3 regions of the Azospirillum palustre genome follow, and region 2 is predicted to be linked to each of the others. Evidence: predicted binding sites of a transcription regulator. Region 2 holds the regulator's gene; each other region holds the start of a gene.
The links. The regulator LexA, encoded in region 2, represses DNA repair genes until DNA is damaged. The targets are predictions, from matches to a motif close to ATGTTCTANTTTGGTTC.

Region 1: CRT60_RS22995 (ImuA family protein) is a predicted target of LexA. The motif match lies at 2,679-2,695, and genes of this name have one in related genera.
Region 3: CRT60_RS01675 (putative DNA modification/repair radical SAM protein) is a predicted target of LexA. The motif match lies at 1,999-2,015, and genes of this name have one in related genera.

The regions. Positions count from the first base shown of each region.
Region 1 covers NZ_PDKW01000043.1:119,081-125,101, reverse strand. The annotation lists gene CRT60_RS23010 (tyrosine phosphatase family protein) at 1-362, opposite strand, end outside; gene CRT60_RS23005 (tRNA-uridine aminocarboxypropyltransferase) at 496-1,194, opposite strand; gene CRT60_RS23000 (hypothetical protein) at 1,555-1,737, shown strand; gene CRT60_RS22995 (ImuA family protein) at 1,731-2,654, opposite strand; gene CRT60_RS22990 (SH3 domain-containing protein) at 2,779-3,231, opposite strand; gene CRT60_RS22985 (EF-hand domain-containing protein) at 3,507-4,223, shown strand; gene hemN (oxygen-independent coproporphyrinogen III oxidase) at 4,328-5,755, opposite strand; gene CRT60_RS22975 (DUF4112 domain-containing protein) at 5,839-6,021, opposite strand, start outside.
Region 2 covers NZ_PDKW01000043.1:1,448,138-1,454,158, forward strand. The annotation lists gene trpD (anthranilate phosphoribosyltransferase) at 1-905, shown strand, start outside; gene trpC (indole-3-glycerol phosphate synthase TrpC) at 905-1,708, shown strand; gene CRT60_RS29195 (GNAT family N-acetyltransferase) at 1,713-2,210, shown strand; gene moaC (cyclic pyranopterin monophosphate synthase MoaC) at 2,207-2,701, shown strand; gene CRT60_RS29205 (molybdopterin molybdotransferase MoeA) at 2,706-3,935, shown strand; gene lexA (transcriptional repressor LexA) at 4,146-4,871, shown strand; gene CRT60_RS37620 (ComEC/Rec2 family competence protein) at 4,945-6,021, opposite strand, start outside.
Region 3 covers NZ_PDKW01000036.1:301,997-308,017, reverse strand. The annotation lists gene CRT60_RS01685 (nucleotide sugar dehydrogenase) at 1-377, shown strand, start outside; gene CRT60_RS01680 (DUF2076 domain-containing protein) at 919-1,599, opposite strand; gene CRT60_RS01675 (putative DNA modification/repair radical SAM protein) at 2,042-3,253, shown strand; gene CRT60_RS01670 (UdgX family uracil-DNA binding protein) at 3,265-4,698, shown strand; gene cysN (sulfate adenylyltransferase subunit CysN) at 4,948-6,021, opposite strand, start outside.

The DNA of each region.
Region 1 (6,021 bases), 1.3 Mb from region 2:
GGACGATCGGGACGCGCCTGGGCCAGGATCATGGTCAGCGCCGCGGTGGAACGCGACACGCCGGCATGGCAATGGACCAGCAGATGGCGGCAGTCCACCGGTTCCGCCAGCAGATCGCGGCCGAAGGCCAGGATGCGCTCCACATCCGACCGCTCCGGCGCGATCTGGCCGCGGGTCGGTTCGATGATGTCGTGGAAGCGCAGTTCCAGCCGCTCATGCTCGCCGTAATCGCCGAACTCGCTTGGCTCCGTCATGTCGGGGTCGAGGATCGACAGCACATGGCTGACCTTGCCGCCGCCGAAATTGCAAAGCTCGCTGAGACCGCAGACCGTCAGGCCGAAAGGCACAAAATCGCTGGCCATCATTCTCTCGTTCGATTGCGGAGGGGAAAACACAGGGGCTGGGGAGCCGCATTTGGCACCCGCCGCCCCGCCGCCGTCAACCCGACAACCGTTCGTGTACGAGATCATCACATTCGGTGCCGGTGCCCGGCCATCACTCCTCTCCGCCGGCCTCCCCCTCGGCCCGGGCGGCCTCATCGGCCGGCCGCGCCGGACGCGGACGGGGGCCGCGCAGCTTCTTCAGCAGCAGCGAGAAGGGCTTCAGCGCGGTGTCCATGATGCTCTGGTCGCCCTCCAGCCGCGACAGCACGAAGGCGCCGGCCTCCAGGGTGGAGACGCTGTCGCGCCGCGGTTCCTTGCGTGCCTGCCCGTAAAGGGAGCGGAATTGCGGATTCAGCACGATGCGGTGGCATTTCAGCAGCCAGGCATTGCGCCACCACAAGGTCTTGGCTTGGCTCCAGGTGCCGTCCAGGATGACGATCCCCTCCAGATCGCCCAGAATCCCGGCACTGTCGCGCAGCGGCTGGCCGTTCTTGTCGACCACCGCAACCTCCGGCCGGGGAGCGCCGCCATCCTTCACCGGACCGAGATACAGAACGCCCCAGCGCCTGGGATCGACCTCGCGCCCCAGGATGCGCTTCAGGCCCGGCCAGCTCAGCCCGACCTTCACCATCGAGTTGGTGAATTGCAGATGGGCGATCTGGGCGGTGCCGAGATTTTCCCGCTTCTCCTGCGGATGCTGCAGGATCAGCAGGAAGACGCCGTTGTCGATCGGCTGCACTGCCTCGCAAATGCACAGATGATTAGGCTTTAGGCATTTCGGGCAGGAGTCGGGTATGGAGGCGCTGTGCATGGGAGGTACGCATTCCTTGAAGGGGATTGTCCGCGAATATGGGTTGGAACGACGCGGAAGGGAACACATCTCACATCGAGGACGGCGATGCTCACCGAAGAGCGATGGCCGCCACGGCGCGTACGACAGATCCCCTCTCAAGACTCCCTCGTGTCATACCTGTTCATGTGGGTTCAAGTGGCTTCGTATAAACCGTTTGTAGAGACTTAGTCGTGTGTCATGGAACTCGTGTGACGCGCTTAACAGCTGGCCTGGAACTTGCGTAGTTATTATCCAGGCAAACAGGACGACGGGTGGGCCAGGACCGGCCTTAGTCAGGCTGATCCACGGTGCCATCCGGCGCTCAGAAGGAGACCTGCCATGCTGCCCGCCCACCTTGCCGACCGCCTGCTGAAGCAGCGCCGCGATGCCGACAGCGCGGAGTTCGCCCGCCAGCTCCCGCTCTATGCCCCGATGGACGCGGATGACCCGCGCTGGATGACCGAGCCGGAAGGGTCGGAGCAGCCCGGCCGCCGCGAGCCCGACTGGGCGACCGACTACTGACCGGCAGTCAGCTTGGTGACGGCCGGTTTGCGGTGATCCGACAAACGATTCTGTCGGGTGTCGGACATCGGATGCCCGGCCGGCCATAGGCCCGCCTCGCGTCCTGCGGTCTGCCGAAGGCCGCTTCGATCCTCTTTCCCCACGTCGTGCCAGCCCTGCCCGTCCCAGGCGAGGGTCCAGCGGCCTGGACGCCCGCCCCGGCAGCGCTCCAGCATGACCGACCAGCGCGGCATTCCCAGCCCCGGCGGGCCTCCGGCCGGGCGTGGCGCCGCATCCCCCTCCTCATCCAGACTGGGGACGGCATCCAATCGCCAGCGGGTGACCGCGGCGCTGAGCCCTTCCGCCCGCCCGCCCGCCACCCGCAGGTTACGCCCGTCCGATGCCCCGGCGCTCGCGTCCATCAGGAAGCCGGTCACCCCCGAAGACTCGGCGGCAAGCTGCAGCCGCCGGCTGGCGGTCAGGTCCAGTCCTTCCAGCTCGCCCAGCACCGCCGACAGGGTGGAGCAGCGCAGCGCCTCCTCCATCGCCCACAGCGCATCGACCGGCCGCACCGCCCGCACCGCGACCAGCCGGTCGGGCGTCAGCCCATAGGCCGCCAGCCCCGGGGCATACAGGTCGCGCCCGCGCAGGATCCACAGCGCCGGCCTTTTCGGGGTCGCCAGCCGGGCCAGCAGCGCCACGGCGAATCCGGTGCCCGCCCCCGGGGCGTCCGCAGCCACCGCATGCAGGCAGCCAAGCGGCAGCCCACCGTCCGGCAGATGGCCGTCGACCGAGTCGATGCCGAACGCCAGGGTCCGCCCCCCTTCCCCGCCCGCCCCCTCGATCCGCCGGATGCGTGCGCGCAGGTCGGCCAGCAGTCCGGCACGGTCGCGCGGCGCCGCATCCGCAGATGGGGGGGAGGACAATGGCACAGGCATGACTCGGCTCCGTTCGACAGGCATATGTTCCTGATACGTTCTATCATGAACGCGCATCGAGGGGGAGCCTGCGACTCCTGTCTTGTTTTCGGGTCGCCTGTCCTGAAGTCAGCTGTCGCTGGGATCAGTTGGCGATTGGCGCTGCGCCGATCTTGCCGCGCGGGGCGGCCTTGATGGTCGGGCCGGCATTGTCGACGGGCTTGGCCAGAGTGGTGGAGGTGCCGCGGGTGCCGCGCGGCGTGTTGCCCTTCAGGCTCAGCAGATGCAGCCGGACATAGGCGGTGGAGCCGCCGACCTTCACCGCCACCCAGTCGCTGTTGCGCACCCGGCCCAGCGTGGTGACCGCCTGACCCGCCCCAAGCGTGGCGATGACGCCCGAGCCGCCCGCCGGCTGGGCATAGGCCGGCGTCGGCTTGTCCACCTGCCACTCCCCATAGATCGGCTCAAGCCCGGTTCCGGTATCGGGCGCGGTCCGCACGGTCGGCGGATTGGGGGTCCGCTGGTACGGCATGCAGCCGGGAACCATCAGCGTGGCCAGGGCCACCATCAAGGGAAGGGTACGCAGACGCCGGATCATCGCTCACCTTGAGATGGAACGGTGCTTTGCAGGAACAGGACGAACGGAGAGGGTAAACGGGTGGGTTGTGGACCTTCGGCGCGACCATACAGGACGCAGCCTCCTCTTCGCCACCGCAGCGCAGCCAGGTTCGCTATGCGCTTTTTGAGGCACGCCTCCCGGTCTTGAAGAATTATCTCAAATCCGATCTTTTCCGGCGCCGTTCGGCGCAGGAGTCCTAGGCTGCCCCGCGTATCTTGACCATCACGACGGCACCTTAACGGGGGCATCCGGCCATGATCTCCTCCCTCGGCAGTTCCAACAGCGCGGCGACGCTTCAGAAATTCTTCTCCAAGGCGGATGCCGACAGCGACTCGGCGCTGTCCAAGGACGAGTTGCTGGGCGCGCTCGGCGGCACCTCGGCCGCCTCCGACAGCGGGAAGCTGTCATCAGCCGTCGATGGCCTGATCGGCAGCCTGGACAGCGACAGCAACGGCTCGCTCAGCACGACCGAGTTCAGCTCCTTCGCCAGCCAGTTCGACTATGGCAGCGGCAGCGCCCTGCTGGCGGCGCAGGAGCAGGCGAGCGCGATGCAGCAGCAGTTCGCCCAGACCCTCTATTCCAGCCTGGACAGCGACGAAGACGGGTCGATTTCCCAGGACGAGTTGAGCAGCGCGCTGAAACAGGCCGACGCCAACCGCCCGCCGCCCCCACCCCCGCCCGCCAATGATGCCGGTATGGCAGGCGGCACCGCCAGCGCTTCGGACAGCGGCAGCACGTCTTCGACATCGTCAGCCTCGTCTTCCGGTACCGCGTCTTCAAGTACTGCGGCGGCCGGCGGCACGACCGGCTACGACCCGCTGGACACCAACAAGGACGGCTATGTGTCGGAACAGGAACGGATGGCCGCCTATGGTGGCATGCAGCAGCAGACGGGTGGCGTCACATCCAACCGCCTCAGCGGCGACATGCTGCGGACATTGATGCAGGGCATCAACGAGGTTGCCGCGTAGCCTTGTGGGTTCGGATGCGCGGCACGGGGAAAGGCGGTCGGCGGGTGGCGCCGGCCGCCTTTTCTTTTGCCCGACTTTCTCCGCCCAACTTTCTCCGATTGCCGTCAAACCGCCCGGCTGTGCCGTCCGGCGCCCTTGGACAGGTGGGTGTCGAAGCGGGCGGCAACGATGCGCATCAGCGGACGGGCGCTCTCCGGCACATGGATTCGGCGGCCATCCACCACCGCGACGCCGTCGGCGACCAGATCGGCCATGCCCTCCAACTCCGCGTCGAAGGCGGACTCGGGCAAGCCGTGGGCCCGGGCGATGGCGGCGGTGTCGACCGACAGGTCGCACATCAGCCGCATGATCAGGTCGCGCCGCACCTTGTCGTCCTGGGTCAGCGCGATGCCCTTGCCGGTGGGCAGGCGGCCCTCCTCGATGGCGGTGGCGTAATGGTCGAAGGGCACGGCGTTCTGAACGTAGCCCTGCGGCAGCGCGCCGATGGAGGAGGAGCCGAAGCCCAGCAAAGTCTCGGCATCGTCGGTGGTGTAGCCCTGGAAGTTGCGGCCCAGCCGTCCTTCCTCCTGCTGCACCGCCAGCTCGTCGCCGGGGCGGGCGAAATGGTCGAGACCGATGGCGCTGTAGCCAGCGGCCGACAGCGTGTCGGCGATGGCGGCGAACTGCTCCCAGCGGCCGAGCGAACCGGCCAGAACCGACTCGTCGATCTTCTTCTGGTGGGTCTTCATCCACGGCACATGGGCATAGCCGAAGACCGACAGCCGGTCGGGCGCCATCTCCAGCGCAATCTCGGCGGAGCGGGCGACGCTCTCCACCGACTGGTGCGGCAGGCCGTACATCAGGTCCAGGTTGACGCTGGCGATGCCGGCATCCTTCAGCCAGGCCAGCGCCTGCTCGGTGACGGCGCGCGGCTGGACGCGGTTGATCGCCTGCTGCACCGTCTCGTCGAAATCCTGCACGCCCAGCGAGGCGCGGTTGACCCCGGCGCGGCCCATCGCAGACGCCATCTCCGCCGTCAGGGTGCGGGGATCGATCTCCACCGCCAGTTCGGCATCGTCGGCGACGTCGAAGCGCCTGAGCAGCAGCGCGATCATCGCCTCGAAATCGTCGGGCTTCATCATGGTCGGGGTGCCGCCGCCGAAATGGATGTGGCGCACCGCCAGACGGCCGGGAATGCGGTCGGCCACCATGGCGATCTCGCGCCGCATATGGTCGAGATACTCCGCGATCGGCTCGTAGCGGGCGACGATCTTGGTGTGGCAGCCGCAGTACCAGCACATCTTCTGGCAGAAGGGGACATGCAGGTAGAGCGATCCCGAGCGGGACGGCTCGATCGCCTCCAGCCAGCCACCGTAAACGTCGCCGTTCACCTCTGGCGTGAAGTGCGGCGCAGTCGGGTAGCTGGTGTAACGCGGCACCCGCAGCCCGTCATACTTGGCGAGCAGCGCGGCGTCGACACCGTGGGCGACACCATGGGAATGGGACGGGTTGGCGGGGGCCGGCGAAACGGCCAGGGCGGTGATGGCGTTCATGAGCGACAGAGTGCCGCAGCCACCCCACCCCTGCCTTGATCCACGTCAAGATCGGAAAGAGCCACCTTTCGGCGGCTGCCGCTTCAGCGCTTCGCGGCGGCGGCCAGACGCTGTTCCAGATGCTCGTGCAGCAGGTTCAGGTTCATCCGGTTGGCCTTGAAGGCGATGTCGAACACGGTGCCCAGCACCGGGACCGAGCCGCCTGCCCAGTCCAGCAGCACGTTGAAGACCATGCGGGCCACCAGCGTCTTCGGCAGGTCGAAGCG
Region 2 (6,021 bases):
GCGGCTTCCTGATGGCGCTGCGCGTCCGCGGCGAGACGGTGGACGAGATCACCGGCGCCGCCCGCGTCATGCGCGCCAAGGCGATCCCGGTCGAAGCGCCTCCCGGCACCATCGACACCTGCGGCACCGGCGGCGACGGCGCCGGCACCTACAACATCTCCACCGCCGCGGCGCTGGTGGTGTCGTCCTGCGGCGTGCCGGTCGCCAAGCACGGCAACCGCGCCATCTCGTCCAAGTCCGGTGCCGCCGACGTGCTCGGTTCGCTGGGCGTCAACCTCGACTGCGACTTCGCGCTGGTCCGCAAGGCGCTGTGGGACGCCGGCATCGCCTTCCTGATGGCGCCGCGCCACCACCTCGCCATGCGCAACGTCGGCCCGACCCGCGTCGAGCTCGGCACCCGCACCGTCTTCAACCTGCTGGGTCCGCTCGCCAACCCGGCGACCGCCAGGCGGCAGGTGCTGGGCGTCTTCTCCAAGCAGTGGGTGGAGCCGCTGGCCCAGGTGCTGAAGCGGCTGGGCTCCGAAGCCGCCTGGGTCGTCCACGGCTCCGACGGGCTGGACGAGATCACCACCACAGGCCCCACCACCGTCGCCCAGTTGAAGGACGGCGAGGTGACGGTGTTCGAGGTGACGCCGGAGGATGCCGGCTTGCCCCGCGCCCGGATCGAGGAGTTGAAGGGCGGCGACGCCCAGGTCAACGCCGAGGCGATCCACGCCCTGTTCGACGGGGTGCGCAGCCCCTACCGCGACATCGTGCTCCTGAACGCCGCCGCCGCCCTGCTGGTGTCCGGCAAGGCCGCGACGCTGAAGGACGGTGTCGCCATGGCCGCCGACGCCATCGACAGCGGCGGCGCCCGCGACCGCCTGCGCCGGCTGGTCGCCATCACCAACGAGGCAGTGGCCTGATGAGCGACGTTCTGACCCGCATCAACGACGACAAGCGCGCCCTGGTGGCCTCCCGCAAGGCCGCCCGTCCCCTGTCGGAGGTTGAGGCCGCCGCCAGGGCCGCCAACGAGACCAACCCGCCGCGCGGCTTCATCCGGGCGCTGAGCGCCGCGGTCGAGGCCGGGCGTTACGGCCTGATCGCCGAGATCAAGAAGGCCAGCCCGTCCAAGGGCCTGATCCGTCCCGATTTCGACCCGCCAGCCCTGGCCCGTGCCTACCGCGAGGGCGGGGCGACCTGCCTGTCGGTGCTGACCGACGAGCCTTATTTCCAGGGCAAGGACGAGTATCTGGTGGCCGCCCGCGCCGCGGTGGATTTGCCGGTTCTGCGCAAGGACTTCATGGTCGATCCTTATCAGATCGTTGAAGCCCGCGCGCTGGGGGCCGACTGCATCCTGATCATCATGGCGTCGCTGTCCGATGCCCAGGCGGCGGAGATCGAGGACGCCGCCATCGCCCAGGGGCTGGACGTGCTGGTCGAGGTGCATGACCGCGCCGAACTGGACCGCGCGCTGCTGCTGAAGACGCCGCTGCTGGGCGTCAACAACCGCAATCTCAAGACCTTGTCGGTCGATATTGCGACGACGGAAGAGCTGGCCGCCAACGTGCCGGCCGACCGCATGCTGGTGGCGGAAAGCGGGCTCTACAGCCCCGCCGATCTGGCCCGGATGGCGAAGGTCGGGGCGCGCTCCTTCCTGGTCGGCGAATCGCTGATGCGGCAGGCCGACGTCACCGCCGCCACCCGCGCCCTGCTGGCTCCGGTGTGATGCGATGACCGATGTGGTGGCCCAGGTGGCGGCGGATGTCGTGATCGCCGCGGAGAGCCCGCGCCAGGATGCCGTGATCGCGCTGGTGGCGGCGCTCGACCGCTATCTGCTGGACCTCTATCCGGCAGACACCTGCCACCTGCTCGACATCGGCGAACTGGAGGCGCCTGACCTGCGCTTCCTCGTCGCCCGCAAGGACGGCGTTCCGGTCGGCTGCGCCGCACTCCGCGTCGATCCGGCCGGCTATGGCGAGATCAAGCGGATGTATGTCGATCCCGCCGCCCGCGGACAGCGCATCGGCGACCGTCTGCTCGCCCGGCTGGAGGAGCAGGCGCGGGCGGAGGGCCTGAACGCCCTGCTGCTCGAATCGGGCATCCATCAGCCCGAGGCGCTGGCGCTCTACCGCAAGGCCGGCTTCACCGACCGCGGCCCCTACGCCTGCTACCAAGACAATGGCGTCAGCGTCTTCATGGAAAAATTTCTGACGGAGACCGTGCGATGACCGGCTTCACCCATTTCGACGCCGAGGGCAAGGCGGTGATGGTCGATGTCTCCGACAAGGCCGACACCGAGCGCACCGCCACCGCCGCGGCGACCGTGCTGATGCAGCCGGAAACCCTTGATCTCATCATGCAGGGCGGGGTGAAGAAGGGCGACGTGCTGTCGGTCGCCCGGCTGGCCGGCATCATGGGGGCCAAACGCACGCCCGACCTGATCCCGCTGTGCCACCCGCTGATGCTGACCTCGGTCAAGGTCGACCTGTCCTGCGACCCCGCCCGCAACGCGGTGGACGTGACGGCGACCTGCAAGCTGAAGGGCCAGACCGGCGTGGAGATGGAGGCGCTGACCGCCGTCACCATCGCGGCATTGACCGTCTACGACATGTGCAAGGCGGTGGACCGCGGGATGACCGTTACCGACGTGCGTCTGCTGCACAAGGCCGGCGGCAAGAGCGGCGAGTGGGGCGCGTCCACCTCCTCCACCGGAGCCTGACCCCATGATCTCCGTCGCCGAGGCGCGCGCCCGCATCCTGTCGGCCTTCGCCGCCCTCCCGGCGGAGACGGTCGCCCTGCCCGACGCTCTCGGCCGCGTGCTGGCCGAACCGGTGGTCGCCCGGCTGACCCAGCCGCCCTTCCATGCCGCCGCCATGGATGGCTGGGCCGTGCGTGCCGCCGACATCGCCGCCGCGACCGCCGAGGCCCCCGTCCTGCTGAGCCGCATCGGCGAATCCGCCGCCGGCCACGCCTTCACCGGCAGGGTCGGCCGGGGCGATGCGGTGCGCATCTTCACCGGCGCCCCCCTGCCCGACGGTGCCGACGCCGTGGTGATGCAGGAGGATTGCAGCGCCGACGACGCCATCGTGCGGATCGGCCGCGCCGTCGCCGCCGGCCGCTTCGTCCGCGAGGCCGGCTTCGACTTCACGGCCGGCCAGGAGCTTCTGCCGAAGGGCCGGCGCCTGACCGCCCGCGACATTGCGCTGGCCGCCGGCGGCAACGTGCCGTGGCTGTCGGTCCACCGCCGGCCGCGTATCGCCATCCTCGCCACCGGCGACGAGATCGCCCTGCCCGGCGACCCGCTGGGTCCGAGCCAGATCGTCAGCACAAATGCGCTCGGCCTCTGCGCCCTGGTGGCCGCCCAGGGCGGGCTCGCCCACAATCTGGGCGTCGCCAAGGACACGCCGGAGAGCGTGGCGGCCCTGGCGAAGGGGGCCGCCGGCTGCGACCTGCTGGTCACCACCGGCGGGGCGGCACATGGCGATTACGATTTCGTGCGCGATGTGCTGGCCGAACGCGGCGTGGCGCTGGAGGTGCAGACGGTGGCGATGCGTCCGGGCAAGGCCTTGATGTTCGGCCGTGCCGGATCGGTGCCGCTGCTGGGATTGCCCGGCAACCCGGTGTCCACCGGCGTCACCGCGCTCCTGTTCCTCCGCCCGATCCTGCGCGTGCTGCAGGGCCTGCCGCCGGAGGACGACCGCCTGCCGCTGCGCGCCCGCTTGACCGGCCCGCTGAGGGCCAACGACCGGCGCGAGGAATATCTGCGCGCCACGCTGGCCGCCGGCCCGGACGGTGTCCTGACCGTGACGCCCTTCGCCCGGCAGGACAGCGCCATCACCACCCTGTACGCCCAGGCCGATTGCCTGATTCCCCGCCCGCCCCATGCCGATCCCGAGCCGGCCGGCGCGATGGTGACCGTGCTTCCTTTGACGGATGGAGCGCTCAGCATTTAGACTTGGGCGAGGCGCCTGGAACGGCGCTTGGACGAGCACTGGAACAGGTGAACATCCCCCGGAAAACTGTTTCACCGCGTTCCAAATGTTCCACACAAGTTCTAAAAGAAGCCGATGCGGGGCTTGACGCGCAGCAGGAACCAAACTAGAACATGGAGCAACGTTTAGTTTTTGTTCCATCTTCAGTCTGGCCGAGGCCGGGAGGCATCCATGCTCACGCGCAAGCAGCACGAATTGCTGCTGTTCATCCACGAACGGCTTGGCCAGGGCGGTGTCTCGCCGTCGTTCGACGAGATGAAGGACGCCCTGGGCCTGAAGTCCAAGTCGGGTATCCATCGCCTGATCACCGGGCTGGAGGAGCGCGGGTTCATCCGCCGCCTGCCCCATCGGGCCCGTGCGCTGGAGGTTCTGCGCCTTCCCGAGGGTCTCGACGCCTCCCGCAACCGGACCGCGGCTCCCAAGCCGAAGTTCCAGCCCAACGTCATCAAGGGCGATTTCGCCTTCGCCGGCCGCGATGCCGCTTCCCCCGCCCCGACCCCGGCCGCCGCGAACGAGACGGTGCAGCTCCCGCTCTATGGCCGGATCGCCGCCGGTACGCCGATCGAGGCCCTGCGCGACAACAGCGCCTTCGTCGACGTTCCGGCCTCGATGTTGACCGGTGGCGACCATTATGCGCTGGAGGTTTCCGGCGACTCGATGATCGAAGCCGGCATCCTCGACCACGACACCATCGTCATCCAGCGCTGCGATGCGGCCGAAAACGGCACGATTGTCGTCGCTCTGGTGGACGAGGGCGAAGTGACGCTGAAGCGCCTGCGCCGCAAGGGCAACACCATCGCCCTGGAGCCCGCCAACGCCGCCTACGAAACCCGCATCTTCGGCGCCGACCGCGTCCGCGTGCAGGGCAAGCTGGTCGGTCTGGTGCGCAAGTACTGAGCTTTTCGTGCCCGGCCGCCGCTCCCCTCCTCCGCCCCTGCGGAGGAGGGGAGCGGCGAGGTCCAAGCTCCTCTCACTTCCCTCCGGTCCAGGGCCGATCTCCCCTCAGCCCGCGCACCGTCTTCACCGCCACCCCCTCGGCGGTCACCGTCAGCGTATGCGCGCCTTCATGGCGCAGGATCCAGCGGTCCACCACCAGCTCCCCCCGGCAGCGCCGCGCCACCTCCGCCGTCACCACCGCATCGACCGCCCCGCAGTCCTCGTCCAGCGCATCCGGCAGCCGCAACAAGGCCACCGTCTTTCCCTGCACCCGGTACAGGCAGCCAAGTGCGTCGCAGTCCAGCGAGCGCCCTCCCCCGCTCCATCCCCCGTCACCCGGCCAGGGATCGGCCGGCGACCGCTCGCCATCGCGCTCCCGCCAGGTTTCGGTCATCCGCCCGCCGCCCTTGACCGACGCGCTGAGCCGTCCGTCCGGCAGCCTGACCGCCATCACCGTGCCGTCGCCGGCCACCAGCACATCCGGCCGCACCGCCAGCATCGGCGAGGCCAGTCCCGCCAGGACCGGCAGCATCCCCAGCCAACGCCACCACCGCGTCCACAGGCACAGCCAAATCCCACCCATCACCAGCAGCGCGAACCCGTCCGCCGGCATCGCCGGCACGGTCAGCGACGCCCAGGGGAGGCGGCCGAAGAACTCCGCCGTCCAGATCACCGCCCGGTCACCCCAGTTCATGGCGATCAGCGCCGGCGCCTCCAGCCCGAAGGGCAGCAGCGCGTAGGCGATCAGACTCCACGGCATGACCCAGAAGGACGTGATGGGAATGGCGATCAGGTTCGACAGAACGCCATAGAAAGCGATCTGCTGGAAATGGAAGAGCGAGAAGGGCAAGGTCGCCAGCGTCGCCACCACGCTGGTCAGCAGAATTCCGCCGACATAGAGCAGCCCGCGCACGATCCACCCCGCATCGCGCCGCCATTCCGCCAGCCTGACGCTGCCCTTTTCGAATGCGGCGATCAGCGCCACCACGGCGGCGAAGGACATCTGGAAGCTCGGCCCCAGCATCCCCTCCGGGTCCATCGCCATGGTGACCAGCCCGGCGAAGGCGACCAGCCGCATGCTCAACGGGTGGCGGTCCAGCATGATCGCTCC
Region 3 (6,021 bases), on a different contig from region 2:
ACCGGCAGGCCGGGATCGGGCTCAGCCGGTCGCGCATCCTGCTGGTCGGCATGGCCTACAAGAAGAACGTCGACGACAGCCGGGAATCGCCGGGGCTGCGGCTGATGGAGATGCTGCTGGAGCGCGGGGCCGCGGTCGAGTACCACGACCCCTTCATCCCCGTGCTGCCGGTCACCCGCGAGCATGCCGCCCTTGCCGGCCGCCGGTCCGTCGAGTGGACGGCGGAGCGGCTCGCCGGCTTCGACGCGGCAGTGATCGTCACCGACCATGACGGCATCGACTGGCAGGGCCTCGCCGCCCACTGCCCGCTGGTGATCGACACCCGCAACGCCATGCGGGCCGTCGAGGGCTTCGCCGACCGCATCGTGAAGGCCTGAAGCGCGGGGCAGAGCCGCAGGCGGTTGCGACAGCGTGGAACGTGCCGGGCGGGGGCGTTCCATCGCCAGGGCCGATGGGAAAGACAGCTGGAGAGACGGCTGGAACAGCGTGGAACAGGCCGGACGCTGCCGTTCCATCCGGCGGACCGGCTGCTGGGTCGGCGGCGGGGCCGGATGGAACGCTGTGGAACAGGCCGGACGGCGGCGTTCCATCGGTCGGTGAAGTCCCCTCCCACGCCTTGGCGCAGGCGATCCTGAACAGGGGGGAGGGGAAGGCATGGCGTCGGCTCCGCAACGGTGAGTCCGACGCCATCATATAGGAATTTTCTCCGCAATGGCGGCACTCAGTTCAACGGAGCGCCGCCATCAGGGATGGACTCATACCAGTGCCGGAAAGCTCCGACCTGTGGTCGGCACTTTCCAGCCCCTCAGACGCCGGGCGGCCCGCGTCCGCGGGCCTTGGCTTCGCGGGCATGTGCCCGCGCGGCCGCCGTCGCGGCCGATACCAGGGTCAAAAAGTCAAAACTTTCTGACCCTGGTATCACATCTCCTCTTCGCCGCCGAAATCGCCCCAGCCGCTGTCCTCGACCGTCTGTTCGACATGGTCGGTGGCGGCGGTGGCCGCATCGGTGGCGGCACCGGCGGCCTCGGCCGCCACCGCCTCGCCGCCGGAGAACATGCTGGAGAGCGCGCTGCCGATCAGCATGCCGCCGGCGACGCCGGCCGCCGTCTGCATGGCGCCGGCCATGAAGCCGCCGCCGGCCCGCGGCTGCTGGGCATAGCCGGCGACGCGCGGGTCGCCATAGGCGGGCGTGCCCGATGCCGCCGGCGGACGGCCCCAGGGCGAGCCGGCCGGCATGGCGGCCGCAGGGGCGGCGGCGGCCGGGGCAGACGCCGGATATGAGGGCTGCGGAGCGGGACGGCTGCTGCCACCGAACAGGCTGCCGAACAGGCCGCCGCCGGACTGGGCCGGGGCGGCGGGAGCGGCGGCGGGACGCTCGCGCAGCTGGCGCTCCAGCTCCTCGTTGCGGCCCTGCGAGGCGGCGAGCGCCTGCTCCATCATCACGATGGCCTGGGCCATCAGGTAGGGGGCGGCCGGCTGGCGGGCGATCCGCTCGCGGATCAGCGCCTCGGCCTCGGGATCGCGCGGGCCGGATTGCGCCTCGGCCTGATGCAGCTTGGCGAACAAGTCGTCGATGATCTGGCGTTCGGTGTGGTCCATGGCGATGCTCGTCTTCATCAAAAGGTTGGGAATGAGGCGGGGGAAGACTTCAGGGGCTCGGTCCCGGGCCCGGCGCCCCGAAGGCGCACGAAACCGACCGCCCGAAGGGCGGCAAGCCGACCGCCAGGAGCGGCGGCGAAGCCGTGCGGCGCGCCGGAGGGTCGACGCGCTTTGCGGAAAGGTCGGGAGCGGGGAATGCCGGAGGCCGGGGGCGCTGTCTCAGGGGCAAGGGCATCAGTCCCTCCAAGTGCGGTCACGCCCGTCGGCGCAAGAGCAGGTGAAGAGATCCGACATCGCGACCACGTCTAAGTCGCCAGAGGGGCCCGGATCCGGTTGTAGAGCACGTGGCCCCGTTCCGGCCTGCTTTCAAGACACCCCGCTTGCCTTTTCCTTAGATAAGAACATATTGCGAACATCTGGAAGGAAGAGGGAAGCCATCGCGGTGGACGACGCGCTGCTCGACAAACTCGAAATCCTGGCGGATGCGGCGAAATACGACGCCTCCTGCGCATCGTCGGGGGCGAAGCGGCGGACGGGCGGGCCGGACGGCATCGGTTCGACCACCGGCGCCGGCATCTGCCACGCCTATACCCCGGACGGGCGCTGCGTCTCGCTGCTCAAGATCCTGCTGACCAACTACTGCCTGTTCGACTGCGCCTACTGCATCAACCGCCGTTCCTCCAACGTGCGGCGCGCACGGTTCAGCGTCGACGAGGTGGTGCAGCTGACGCTGGGCTTCTACAAGCGCAACTGCATCGAAGGGCTGTTCCTGTCCTCCGGCATCATCCGCTCGCCCGACCACACGATGGAACAGCTGATGCTGGTGGCGCGCACGCTGCGGCGCGACCATGGCTTCGCCGGCTACATCCACCTGAAGACGATCCCGGAGGCCAGCCCCTGGCTGATCGAGCAGGCCGGGCTGTGGGCCGACCGGCTGTCGATCAACCTCGAACTGGCCTCCGACCGCAGCCTGAAGGAGTTCGCGCCGGAGAAGGACGGCAGCTCGATCAAGGCGGTGATGGGACAGGTCGGCGAACGCATTTGGCAAGCCAAGGAGGAGAAGCGGCGCTTCTCCCCCGCCGGGCAGAGCACCCAGATGATCGTCGGCGCCGACGCCTCCACCGACCTGTCGGTGCTGGAGACCAGCGACACGCTCTATCGCCGCTATGGGCTGCGCCGGGTCTATTATTCCGCCTTCAGCCCGATCCCGGAGGCCAGCTCCGCCCTGCCGGCCAAGCCGCCGCCGCTCCAGCGCGAGAACCGGCTGTACCAGGCCGACTGGCTGCTGCGCTATTACGGCTTCACGGTGGACGAGATCGCCGCCGGGGGCGAGGGCGGGATGCTGGATCTGGGCATCGACCCCAAGCTGGCCTGGGCCCTGAAGAACCGCGAGCGCTTCCCGGTGGACGTCAACAGCGCTGACCGCGAGATGCTGCTGCGCGTGCCGGGGCTGGGGGCGCGGGCGGTCGACAAGATCGTCGAGGCGCGGCGCCACACCACCCTGCGGCTGGAGGATGTGGCGCGGCTGTCGTCGGGGCTGAAGCGGGCGCGCGCCTTCCTGATCGCCGCCGACCACCATCCGGGCGGGCTGACCGACCGCGCCGATCTGCGGCAAAGGCTGGTGGCGCCGCCCAAGCAGCTCAGCCTGTTCTGAGGGGCCGAGCCATGCGGCATGTGGAGCTAAGAGACGGCGCCGACCTGGACGGCTTCCGCCATGCGCTGCGCGGGCTGGTCGCGCTCGGCGCCGATCCGGACGGGGTGGTGTGGAGCCGCGGGGCGATGCCGTCGTTGTTCGGTGATGCGGAGCCCTTGCCAGCCGACGCGCCGCCGGTTCCGCTGCCCCGCCCGGTGGGGGCGCTGATCGAAAGCGTGGTCTGCCACCGCGATCCGGAGCGCTATGGCCTGCTGCACCGGCTGGTCTGGCGGGTGGTGCGGGGGGAGCGCGACATTCTCGACCACCATGCCGACCCGCTGGTCCACCGGCTGGCGCTGCTGGACAAGGCGGTGCGGCGCGACCTGCACAAGATGCACGCCTTCCTGCGCTTCCGCGAGGTTCGCGATCCGGCCAACTCCGAAGACCGGGGCGGGGAGCGCTACGTCGCATGGTTCGAGCCCGACAATTTCATCGTCGAGGCGACCGCGCCCTTCTTCGTCGAGCGGTTCGAGAGCCTGGTCTGGACCATCCTGACGCCGGTGGGATCTCTGCATTGGGACCGGCGCTCGCTGACGGTCGGGCCGGCGGCTTTGAGGCCGGAAGGGCTCGACCGCGACGACCGCTTCGCCGAGGGCTGGCAGCGCTATTACGAGAGCACCTTCAATCCCGCACGGGTGAACCCGACGGCAATGCGGGCGGAGATGCCGCGGAAATACTGGGCCAATTTGCCGGAGGCCGCGGCCATTCCCGGAATGATCCGCTCCGCCCCCGCCCGCGTCCAGGCGATGATCGAGGCGGAGGCCGCCACCCCCCGCCGCCGCAACCCCGACAAGGCCGTCGCCGCCATGGCCCGGCAGGAGCCGGCGACGCTGGCCGAGCTGAACCGCATCATCCGGGCTGCCGATCCGCTGGTGCCGGGGGCGACGCAGGCGGTTCTGGGCGAGGGGCCGGAGGGGGCCGCCATCGCCATCGTCGGCGAGCAGCCCGGCGACCGGGAGGACATGGAAGGCCGCCCCTTCGTCGGCCCGGCCGGGCAGCTGCTGGACCGCGCACTGGAGGAGGCCGGGATCGAGCGCAGCGCCGCCTACCTGACCAACGCGGTGAAGCATTTCAAGTTCGTCGCCCGCGGCAAGCGCCGCCTGCACCAGTCGCCGACGGCCGGCGAGGTGAAGCATTACCGCTGGTGGCTGATGAAGGAGCTGTCCTTCGTCCGCCCGCGCCTGGTGGTGACGCTGGGCGCCACCGCGGCCCTGGCGCTGACCGGGCGCAGCGTCTCGGTTCTGCGGGAACGCGGGCCAATGGGCTTCGGCGACTGGGAGGGGCTGGTCACCGTCCACCCCTCCTACCTGCTGCGCCTGCCGGCCGGCGAGGGGGCGGAGCAGGCCTACCGCGACTTCGTCGCCGACCTGCGGCGGGCGCGGGGGATGGTGGAGGGGGCGGGTTGACGATCTCCCCTATGATCACAAGGGTTTACGACACTGTTTTCCAAGGAAGCCGAACGATGTCGGACAAGATAGACACGGATTTCACGGATTTGAACACGGATTTCACGGATGTTTTCCGAGACGTAGATGACGTCTGCAAAACACGGCTTCTGCAACCAGAATAAATATCCGTGTAATCCGTGCCTAAATCCGTGAAATCCGTGTCAATATTGTCAAACAATCCACCAGAACGCCAAGGATCCAGCGCCTTCAGATCACCCCGCGCCGCCGCAGCTCCCCGATCACCTGGGCGACCATCGCGTCGGTGCCGTGTTCGGCGCCCTTCAGCGTGATCTCCGGCGCGTCCGGCGGCTCGTAGGCGCTGTCGATGCCGGTGAAGTGCGGGAGCTGGCCGGCTCTCGCCTTCTTGTACAGGCCCTTGGGGTCGCGGGCCTCGCAGACCTCCAGCGGGGTGTCCATGAAGATCTCCAGGAACTCACCGTCCTCCACCAGGGAGCGCGCCATCCGGCGCTCCTCGCGGAAGGGGGAGATGAAGCTGACCAGCACGATCAGGCCGGCCTCCACCATCAGCTTCGACAGCTCGGCGACCCGGCGGATGTTCTCCACCCGGTCCTCGTCGGTGAAGCCCAGATCCCGGTTCAGCCCGTGGCGGACATTGTCGCCGTCGAGGATCATGGTGCGGCGGCCGAGACGGTGCAGCTCCTGCTCCAGCCGGTCGGCGACGCTGGATTTGCCGGAGCCGGACAGGCCGGTGAACCACAGCACGCAGGGCTTCTGCAGGCCGCCCGCCCGCGCCGCCTTGTCGATTTTCGAGGCGTGGCGGTGGATGTTCGACGCCCGGCGCAGCGGGAAGCGGATCATGCCGCAGCCGGCGGTGGCGTTGGTCAGCCGGTCGATCAGGATGAAGCTGCCGGTCTCGCGGCTGTCGGCATAGGCGTCGAATGGGATCGGCCGGTCGAGCGCCAGATTGCAGAAACCGACGTCGTTCAGATCCAGATGCTTGGCGGCGGCATGTTCCTGGGTGTTGACGTTGATGGCGTGCTTCAGCTCCGTCACCTGGGCGCCGACCGTCGCCGTGCCGGCCCGCAGCAGGTAGGAGCGGCCGGGCAGCAGCGGCTGCTCGTCCATCCACACCACATGCGCCGCGAACTGGTCGGCCACCTCCGGCCGGCCGGCGCCGGCGGCGATCATGTCGCCGCGGCTGGCATCGACCTCGTCGGCCAGCACCAGCGTGACCGCCTGTCCGGGCAGCGCCGTCTCCAGATCGCCGTCCATGGTGACGATCCGCGCCACCCGGCTGGTCCGCCCGCCGGGCAGGATGGC